3 regions of the Streptomyces amakusaensis genome follow, and region 3 is predicted to be linked to each of the others. Evidence: riboswitches for the same ligand, from Rfam matches in the RefSeq annotation. Region 3 holds a riboswitch; each other region holds the start of a gene.
The links. Region 3 has a riboswitch for cobalamin ahead of ABD371_RS14270 (ribonucleoside-diphosphate reductase subunit alpha). Riboswitches for the same ligand answer to the same signal wherever they lie in the genome.
Positions count from the first base shown of each region.

Region 1: another riboswitch for cobalamin. It lies ahead of ABD371_RS22120 (hypothetical protein); the one in region 3 lies ahead of ABD371_RS14270 (ribonucleoside-diphosphate reductase subunit alpha).
Region 2: another riboswitch for cobalamin. It lies ahead of metE (5-methyltetrahydropteroyltriglutamate--homocysteine S-methyltransferase); the one in region 3 lies ahead of ABD371_RS14270 (ribonucleoside-diphosphate reductase subunit alpha).

Region 1 covers NZ_BAAASB010000012.1:169,563-172,830, reverse strand. Annotated here, with positions in the region: gene ABD371_RS22125 (enoyl-CoA hydratase/isomerase family protein) at 1-1,002, opposite strand, end outside; cobalamin riboswitch at 1,099-1,242, shown strand; gene ABD371_RS22120 (hypothetical protein) at 1,632-2,720, shown strand; gene ABD371_RS22115 (CbiQ family ECF transporter T component) at 2,717-3,268, shown strand, end outside.
Region 2 covers NZ_BAAASB010000008.1:206,826-210,093, reverse strand. Annotated here, with positions in the region: gene metE (5-methyltetrahydropteroyltriglutamate--homocysteine S-methyltransferase) at 1-1,716, opposite strand, end outside; cobalamin riboswitch at 1,912-2,133, opposite strand; gene ABD371_RS16600 (dihydrodipicolinate reductase) at 2,249-3,268, opposite strand, start outside.
Region 3 covers NZ_BAAASB010000007.1:54,647-57,914, forward strand. Annotated here, with positions in the region: gene ABD371_RS14260 (extracellular solute-binding protein) at 1-155, opposite strand, end outside; gene ABD371_RS14265 (GntR family transcriptional regulator) at 459-1,223, shown strand; cobalamin riboswitch at 1,556-1,680, shown strand; gene ABD371_RS14270 (ribonucleoside-diphosphate reductase subunit alpha) at 1,824-3,268, shown strand, end outside.

The DNA.
Region 1 (3,268 bases), on a different contig from region 3:
CGCCACCGCCGCCTCCGACACCCCGGACAGCTCCGCCGGGGACCAGCGCGGACTCCGGTCCTTGTCGACGACCTGGGCCCGTACCCCCTCGACCAGGTCGGGGGAGCGGAACGCCGCGCACGACACCCGGTACTCCTGCTCCAGCACCTCCTCCAGCGAAGCCAGCGCCCGCGCCCGGCGCAGCGAAGCGAGGGTGACCTTCAGCGAGGTGGGTGACCGGGTGAGAATCGTCCGCGCCGCCTCCTTCGCCCCGGGGTCGCCGTGGCCGAGCAGCCGTTCCACGATCTCCTCCACCGAGTCCCCCGCGCAGCAGGAGTCGATCCACTCCCGCCGGCCGGCGAGGAGGCCCTCCGGAGCGGGGCCGGCGTACCGGTGCACGGCGTCCATGACCTCGGAGTCCGTCAGGGCGGCGGCGAAGCCGGTCAGCCGTGCCGCCGGTACGAAGTGGTCGGCGAGCCCGCACAGCAGGGCGTCCGCCGCGCCCACCGGCTCTCCGGTGAGGGCCAGCAGGGTGCCCAGTTCGCCGGGGGCGCGCGACAGCAGATACGTACCGCCCACGTCGGGGACGAAGCCGATGCCCGTCTCCGGCATCGCCACCGAGGAGCGCTCGGTGACGACGCGTACGCTCCCGTGGGCCGAGACGCCCACCCCGCCGCCCATCACGATGCCGTCCATGAGGGCGACGTACGGCTTGGGGAAGCGCGCGATGCGGGCGTTGAGCCGGTACTCGTCCCGCCAGAAATCCAGGGAGGCCCGCCCGCCGGCGAGGGCGTCCGCGCGGATCGCCCGGATGTCGCCGCCCGCGCAGAGCCCGCGCTCGCCCGCCCCCGCGATCACCACCGCGGCCACGCTCCCGTCCCGCTCCCACGCGGCGAGCGCCGCGTCGACGGCCCGGACCATCGGGCGGGTCAGGGCGTTGAGGGCGCGCGGCCGGTTGAGGGTGATACGGGCCGCGCGGCCCTCGGAGCGCAGCAGTACGGTTTCGGTCGCGTCCGGGGCCATGGGCCGTTCCTTCCGAGTGATGTTCGTGGCCGTGCCCAGGGGGTGGCGGCACGGTCGGGACGCACATAGGATGCCGCTGTCTCTGCCCGCGTGAACAGAGTGATCCATGTGGCCGGGGCCGACAACTTCATACGCATACGGATGGGGAAAGCCGGTGGGAATCCGGCGCTGACCTGCAACCGTGAGCGGCACCGCATCCGTTGTGCCGCGAGTCGGACCGCCCAGCCGTGTGTGCGCACTGCTTCTCACTGTCATGGTCTGCAGAGTGGAGCCCGGTATCTGAACCACTCGGGCCCCTGACGTATCCGTCCTCACCGTGGATACGCGTCAGGGGTTTGTCGTGTGCGAAGCCCGCCCGGGATCCCGATGCCGGCCTTCTCCGGGAGGGTCCTTCGGATGATCGGCGTCAGACCCGTCGCCAGAGTCGCGGCCGGGACACCGGGTGCGACGGCGCGAGCCGTCGACGCCCGCCGTGTGCCGCACCTCCCCCGTAGGGCCTCGCGCCCCTCGGCCCGCCCGGCCCCCGTCCTCTGGGATGTCATGCACTGGACATTACGGGCGGTCGCGCCGCAGGCCGCCGCGTGCCCCGCCGAACACCCCGCCCCGCAGCGCCAGGAGGGCACGCCGTCATGAGAACCGACCGGCGCGGCCTCCGCGCCCCGCGCGCGATCGGCCTCGCGCTCACCCTGACGGCGGCCTCGGCCGGAATCGGGCTCACCGGTGAAGTCGCCGCCGCGCCACCGGCGTTCGCGATCGACCAGGACAAGGGCACGCCTGGACACTGCCCCGACGACAAGGGGGTGACCGTCGTCATCGACTTCCAGAGGCTCGGCGGCACCACCATCGTCCGCTGTGCCCCCGGCGACCAGGCCACCGGCCATGCCGCGCTGAAGAACGCGGGCATCCGGATCGCCGGGACCAACCGCTGGGGCGAGGCGTTCATCTGCCGGATCGAGGGCAGGCCCGGCCCGGCCGACGAGTCCTGCGTCGACACCCCGCCCGCCTCCGCCTACTGGTCGTACTGGCACGCCCCCGACCGGGGGAAGTGGAGCTACAGCCAGTGGGGCGTGATGAACCGCAAGCCCCCGCCGGGCAGCTTCGAGGGCTGGTCGTTCTCCATGAACGAGACGGAGACGGCCAGTACGCCGCCGCGCCTCGCCCCCTTACGCCCCGCACCGTCCCCCGCTCCGAAGCCGAAGCCGAAGCCGAAGCCGGAGCCGGAGCCGAAACCGTCGTCCGGGCCGACCGCCGGGCCCACCGGCGACGGCTCCTCGTCCGGCGGCTCCAACGGTTCGACCGGCTCCACGGGCGGCACCGGTTCGACGGGCTCCGGTTCCGGTTCCGGTTCCGGCAGCGGCAGCGGCGGCAGCGGCGGCGGATCGGCCGACGCCTCCCGCCCGGCGGTACCGAGTGCCCCCGCCAAGACAGAGGGAAAGAGCGACGCCCCCTCCGCCCCCTCCGCCGCGACCGCACCGGCCGCGTCCGAAGAACCCGTCCCGGGCACCGCCGTCACCCCCAGTGAGGCCCCCGAGTGGACCGGAGCCGACGACAGCGGAACCGATTCCGCCGCCGAGGCCACCGAGAGCGGCGAGGCGGCCGGCCGGGGCATCCCGCTCAGCACGGTCGCCGGCTTCACCGCCCTCGCCCTGCTGCTGCTCGCCGCCGGGGCCACCGCGTGGCGCAGACGGCGCGCGGCGCGAGCCGACGACTCCGCATGACCGCACGCCCCTCCCTCCCGCCCCTCGCGGCCCTCCGGTTCCCGCCGCTGCCCCGCGCCCTGCACCCCGGCGCGTGGTGGCTGTGGGCGCTCGCCCTGGCCACCGCCGCCGGCCGCACCACCAACCCCCTGCTGCTGGCGCTGATCCTCGCGGTCTGCGGCCATGTGGTCGTCCGGCGGCGCGGCGACGCGCCCTGGGCCCTCGCCTTCCGGATGTATCTGCTGCTCGGCGCGTTCATCGTCACCGGCCGCGTGGTGTTCCGGATCGTCTTCGGCGGCGGACAGGGCGACATCGTCCTTTTCACCCTCCCGCAGATCCCCCTGCCCGCCTGGGCCGCAGGCATCAGACTCTTCGGCCCGGTCGCCGCCGAGCAGCTCCTCGGCGGCTTCTACGACGGGCTCAGACTCGCCGTCATGGTCGTCTGCGTCGGCGCGGCCAACGCGCTCGCCAACCCCAAACGCATGCTCAAGACCCTGCCCGGAGCGCTGTACGAGATCGGCACGGCCGTCGTCGTCGCGCTCACCGTCGCCCCGCAACTGGTCGAGAGC
Region 2 (3,268 bases), on a different contig from region 3:
GGTGACCGGGCCGGTGAGCATGCCCTTGACCGGCCGCTCGGTGAGCGACTGCGCGTAGGAGGTCCAGCGCACGGTCATCGGCTCGGGGCGGGAGATGTCGCCGGCCAGCACCGGCGGCCGGACATAGCGGGTGCCGTAGGACTGGACCCAGCCGTGCTGGGTGGCGAGATAGCCGGTGAGCTGCTCGGCGAAGTACTGCACCATGTCATTGCGCTCGGGCTCGCCGTGCACCAGGACGTCGATGCCCGCCTTCTCCTGGAAGGCGAGGACCTCACGGATCTCGTCCTTGATGCGCTCCTCGTACCCGGCGGTGTCGATGCGCCCGGCGCGCAGATCCGCCCTGGCGGTGCGCAGCTCGTTCGTCTGGGGGAACGAACCGATGGTCGTGGTCGGCAGCAGGGGCAGCCCCAGCCGCGCGCGCTGCGCGGCGGTCCGCTCGGCGTAGGGCTGGGAGCGGCGGCCGTCGGCGTCGGTGACGGCGGCGGTACGGGCCCGCACGGCCGGGTCGCGTGTGAGGGCGGAGGAGGCGCGGGAGGCCAGATCGGCCCGGTTGGCGGCGATCTCTGCGGTGATCGCGCCGGTGCCCTGCGACAGCCCCTTGGCGAGGGTGACGATCTCGGCCGTCTTCTGCCGGGCGAAGGCGAGCCAGCGGCCGATCTGCGGATCGATCTCCCGCTCGGCGGCGGCGTCGAGCGGCACATGCAGCAGCGAGCTGGAGGCGGCCACATCGACCCGGCCGGCGAGGCCGAGCAGGGTGCCCAGGGTGGCGAGGGACTTCTCGTAGTCGTTGATCCAGATGTTGCGGCCGTTGACGACACCGGCGACCAGACGCTTGCCGGGCAGCCCGCCCGCGGCGGCCAGATCGTCGAGGTTGCCGGCGGCCCGCTCGGTGAAGTCGAGGGCCAGACCCTCGACGGGGGCCTTCGCCAGCACGGGCAGGGCATCGCCGAGGCGGTCGAAGTACGAGGCGATCAGCAGCTTGGGCCGGTCGGTGAGCGCGCCGAGGTCACGGTAGGCGCGGGCGGCGGCGTTCAGATCGGCCGGAGTGCGGTCCTGGACCAGGGCGGGCTCGTCCAGCTGCGCCCACTCCGCCCCGGCGGCGCGCAGATCGGCGAGGACCTCCGCGTACACCGGCAGCAGCCGGTCCAGCAGCGTCAGCGGCTCGAAGTCGGCGGCCACCCCGGGGGCGGGCTTGGCCAGCAGCAGATAGGTGACGGGTCCGACGAGGACCGGCCGGGGGGTGAGCCCGAGCGCGAGGGCCTCCTTCAACTCGGCGACCTGCTTGGCCGAGTCGGCCGTGAAGACGGTGTCGGGGCCGAGTTCGGGGACCAGATAGTGGTAGTTGGTGTCAAACCACTTGGTCATCTCCAGGGGCGCGACGTCCTGGGTGCCGCGCGCCATGGCGAAGTAGCCGTCGAGCGCGTCCGCTGCGCGGGCGCCGCGATGCCGCTCGGGGACAGCGCCGACCATGACGCTGGTGTCCAGCATGTGGTCGTAGTACGAGAAATCACCGGTCGGCACCTCGTGGACGCCGGCCTCGGCCAGCTGCCGCCAGTTCGTCCGGCGCAGACCGGCGGCGGTCTCCCGGAGGGCGTCGGCGGTGACGCGGCCCTTCCAGTAGCCCTCGATGGCCTTCTTCAGTTCCCGGTTCTGTCCCTGGCGGGGGTAGCCGTACACGGTGGCCCGTGCTGCCGCGGCTGCGGACTGCGCTGTCACGGAAATCTCCTTCGCGAGATGTCTCCTGGGATCCCGGGGACGACACGGGACGAGAACGCGAAGGGATGACAGACCCGACGGACCGAGGCCGCACCTGGGTACGGTCGTCCGCCTGATTCGTACGCCCCCGGACCATGTCCAGGGGTGCCCCCACCCGACCCGCCCACGAGGTCACCGGGATACCGCGCACGATCGGTCGTGCGCGGGCAACGGGCAGGTCTTCGGACTCGCGGGCACATCCTCCGGTCTCCCGGCGGACACCTACTGGCCGTCGCTTCCCAGGCCCGTACGGGCCCAGTGCGTATGACGGCGGTCGTTCCCGCTCACCGCTGCGGGGCAGTCCCGGATTTCCACCGGGTTCCCTCTTGCGACGCGTCTGTCTGGCGGACAGGGCGAACCAGCTGCGTCCGTCAGCCTAGAGCGGCGACCCGGGTTCGGACAGCACCGTTCACATACCGGACCGTGAGATGAGACACGGACGGAGCAGGGTTGGAACCGTCCGACACCCGGGGAGCAGCCCGTTCGCCCGTGCTCAGGGCGTGCGGCGGACCGGCCGGAAGCGGAGCTGGGGGAGTTCGTCCACGGTGACGATCCCCGGCCTCGCGGCGATGACGTCCGGGATGCGGTTGACCAGGGTCGCGCAGGTGGTGTGCGCCGTGTCCAGGTCGCTGTCGCGCAGATGGAGCGTCGGCCTGCCCGAGGAGTCGGCCAGATTCCACTCGTTGAAGTCCCGCTCGTGCTCCTCGTAGACCGAGCCCCGCGAGCTGACGGACAGGGTGACGCCCTCCTCCGTGTCCAGGGTGTCGGTGTCCGTGTAACCCAGCAGCCTCCCCCGCCGCACCGTCGTCCCGAGCGCCTTGGAGGGCACGTCCCGCTCGGCGATCACCGGCTCGGTCGTGGTGCGCGGTGTGCCCCGGGGGGTCAGCCCGACGGCGGCGGCCAGGGCGTACAGCGAGTAGTGGGTGAAGGTCGGCGGGCGCTGCGTGTGCGCCTGCCACTGGGCGAACTCCTCCGCGGTCGCGTTCACCCGCTGGTGCTCGGCGACGGCCCGGCCGAAGTCGTCGACGTTCCAGGACAGCTCGCCGGTCACCCTCCCGAGGTCGTGGGTGGAGCCCGCCAGCACGCTGACGAGGTTGACCCAGTAGGCGTCCTGATGGCCCGTGCCCGTCACCGTCACCCCGTGGTGCTTCGCCAGCGCGTCCAGCTTCCGGGCCAGGGGATTGTCCGTGGCGAAGGGGTAGAGCATCTCCTCGGCGAGTGTGATCACATCGGCCCCGGCCCTGACGGCGGTCGCGAAGATCTCGTACTGGGCTGCGTCGAGATAGGTGCTGACCGTGACGACCACGATGTCCGGAGCGCTCTCGCGCAGCGCCTCCTCGGCGTCGCCGCGGGCGGGGAAGGCCAGTCCGGGGAGGCCGGCCAGCTCGCCCAGGAGCCGCCCGTCCTTGTCGGAGCCGGGCCTGACGATTCCCGCGACGATGTCCGCCCCGCGACCGTGCAGGATTCTGACGATGTCCAGCCCCATGGCCCCCAGTCCGTAGACGGCGATGCG
Region 3 (3,268 bases):
CAGGTGGACTGGGCGTCATTCATCAGCCACACGGTGAGAGTTCCCGTACGGTCCTTCGGGTCCGCGTTCTTCTGGTCCTTGGCGTCCGAGCCACAGGCCGCCACCGAAACCATCATTGCCGCCACACCGACCGCAGCTATGAGCTTGCGCTTCACGCCACCCTCCTCAAGGGATGCAGATTTCCCCCCACCACCCGGGAGTCGCACAACACGCAGAGAGCAGCGCTTTTCGGTCTGCCCGTGGGGCTGGGACCTGGTCTTTAATGGTTTAGACCAGTACCCGGAGCTTGGCCTAGACCTTTAGGGGTGTCAAGGGTGTATAAGAAGGGCAGTCGCGTCCGTTATAGGACCGACACCTGAGGGAGGGCGACGACCCGTGACCGGACCGTGCCACCATGTGAGCCGCTACAGACGGAGGAGCCGGTGACGGCAGCAATGCAGGAGTCGGGAAGGCGGGCAATGACCACGGACGGGGTGGGTACGGAGACCGAGGGCGGGCCTCAGACTCGTACCGCGCGTGTCCCAAAGTACTACCGGCTCAAGCGCCACCTTCTGGACATGACAGAGACTATGCCGCCCGGGACTCCCGTGCCCCCGGAACGCACACTCGCGGCCGAATTCGACACCTCGCGCACGACCGTTCGCCAGGCGCTCCAGGAGCTGGTGGTCGAGGGCCGACTGGAGCGTATCCAGGGCAAAGGCACGTTCGTGGCCAAGCCGAAGGTCTCCCAGGCCCTCCAACTGACCTCCTACACGGAGGACATGAGAGCCCAGGGACTGGAACCCACTTCTCAGCTGCTGGACATCGGCTATGTCACGGCCGACGACAGTCTGGCCGGACTGCTGGACATCTCGGCGGGCGGCCGGGTGTTGCGCATCGAGCGGCTCCGGCTGGCGAGCGGCGAGCCGATGGCGATCGAGACGACCCATCTCTCGGCGAAGCGTTTCCCGGCGCTGCGCCGGAGCCTGGTGAAGTACACCTCTCTCTACACGGCGCTCGCCGAGGTGTACGGGGTCCATCTCGCCGAGGCCGAGGAGACCATCGAGACCTCACTCGCGACACCGCGTGAAGCGGGGCTGCTGGGGACCGATGTGGGCCTGCCGATGCTGATGCTTTCACGCCATTCTCTGGACGGCGGGGGCGAGCCCGTGGAGTGGGTCCGCTCGGTCTACCGGGGCGACCGCTACAAGTTCGTCGCCCGTCTGAAGCGCCCCGCGCACTGACCGGCCGAAGGCGCGGGCCGGCCCATCCCACCGGTGGGCCGGCCCGCGCCTTCGTCGTGTCCGGAGCGCGGCCGGCGAGCCGGGACCCGGCGACGGGCCCAAGCGCCCCCGGATCTCTCCCGGGCCCCCTCCGGCCCCCTCCGAAGCACCTCCCGATCCGCTCCCGAACCGCCTCCCGAAGCGGCCCCAGGGCCCCGGCAGGGCTCGGGAAAGGCCCCGCGAAGCCCTCGGGGCGACCCCGCGAACCCTTCGGAGGAGTGACCTTCCGTAGGGCCTCCGACACCCCCGCGACACAACATCTGGTGGGTGCCACCACCCCCCGCCCCCACATGTATGCTCGTCTCGCTGTCGCCGCAGAGGAATCCGGTGTGAATCCGGAACTGTCCCGCAACGGTGTGCTGTGGTGCGCTTTGTCGTACCCGCGAGTCCGGGCGTCTGCCGACAGCGCACCCGGCTCGACCGACCCGGGTGCCGAGACGTCCGGGCCTCGCGGTTGGGTCGGCGGACGCCGTGCGGAGTGCTGCCCCGAAACGGGTACGCGCGCCCCGCGGCGTGCCTCCCTCCCGCCGGCCCGTGAGCCGAGCGAGTGGAGAGCACCACGTGACCATCGCGCCAGCCGATCCGGCTTCAGGCACCTCCGCGAACGCCTTCGGGCAGAGCGCCGAGAAGGTGTCGGAACAGCTTCCCGGACGGGTGCCCGCACCCGTCTCCGGGAAGCCCGGGGACGGACCGGGGACCGCTCTGCTGCGGACCCTGACCGACCTCACCGCCGATCTGCCGGACACCGACCCGGGCAAGGTCGCCGCAGCCGCGCTGCGCGGCCGCAACGCCGAGTCGGACGCGGCCGAGCTGCGCGGGCTCGCCACCGACGCCGCCGCGGGCCTCATCTCCGAGGACCCGGCCTACTCGCGGCTCGCCGCCCGGCTGCTCACCCGCACCATCGCGGACGAGGCCGCCTCCCAGGGCTCGGTCGCCTTCTCCGCGTCGGTCGCCGTCGGCCACGCCGAGGGTCTGATCGCCGACCGCACCGCCGATTTCGTCACGCTCCACGCCGCCGCCCTGGACGAGCTGATCGACCAGAGCGCCGACGACCGCTTCGGCTACTTCGGTCTGCGCACCCTCTACAGCCGCTATCTGCTGCGCCACCCGATCACCCGCCAGGTGATCGAGACCCCGCAGCACTTCATGCTCCGGGTCGCCTGCGGCCTCGCCGAGGACGACTCCACCCGCGCGCTGGACGAGGTCGCGGCGCTCTACCGGCTGATGAGCCGGCTGGACTATCTGCCCTCCTCCCCCACGCTCTTCAACTCCGGCACCCGCCACCCGCAGATGTCCTCCTGCTATCTGCTGGACTCCCCGCAGGACGAGCTGGACTCCATCTACGACCGCTACCACCAGGTCGCCCGGCTCTCCAAGCACGCCGGCGGCATCGGTCTCTCGTACTCCCGCGTCCGCGCCCGCGGCTCGCTGATCCGCGGCACCAACGGCCACTCCAACGGCATCGTGCCGTTCCTGAAGACCCTCGACGCCTCGGTCGCCGCGGTGAACCAGGGCGGCCGGCGCAAGGGCGCCGCCGCCGTCTACCTGGAGACCTGGCACGCGGACATCGAGGAGTTCCTGGAGCTGCGCGACAACACCGGCGAGGACGCCCGGCGCACCCACAACCTCAACCTCGCGCACTGGATCCCCGACGAGTTCATGCGCCGGGTGCAGGCCGACACCGAGTGGTCGCTCTTCTCCCCGGCCGACGTGCCCGAGCTGGTCGACCTGTGGGGCGACGAGTTCGACGCCGCCTACCGCCGGGCCGAGGCGGCGGGCCTGGCCCGCAAGACGATGCCCGCGCGTGAGCTGTACGGCCGGATGATGCGTACCCTCGCCCAGACCGGCAACGGCTGGATGACCTTCAAGGACGCCTCCAACCGGACCGCCAACCAGACCGCCGAGCCCGGCCACACCGTCCACTCCTCGAATCTCTGCACCGAGATCCTGGAGGTCACCGACGACGGCGAGACCGCGGTCTGCAACCTGGGCTCGGTCAACCTCGG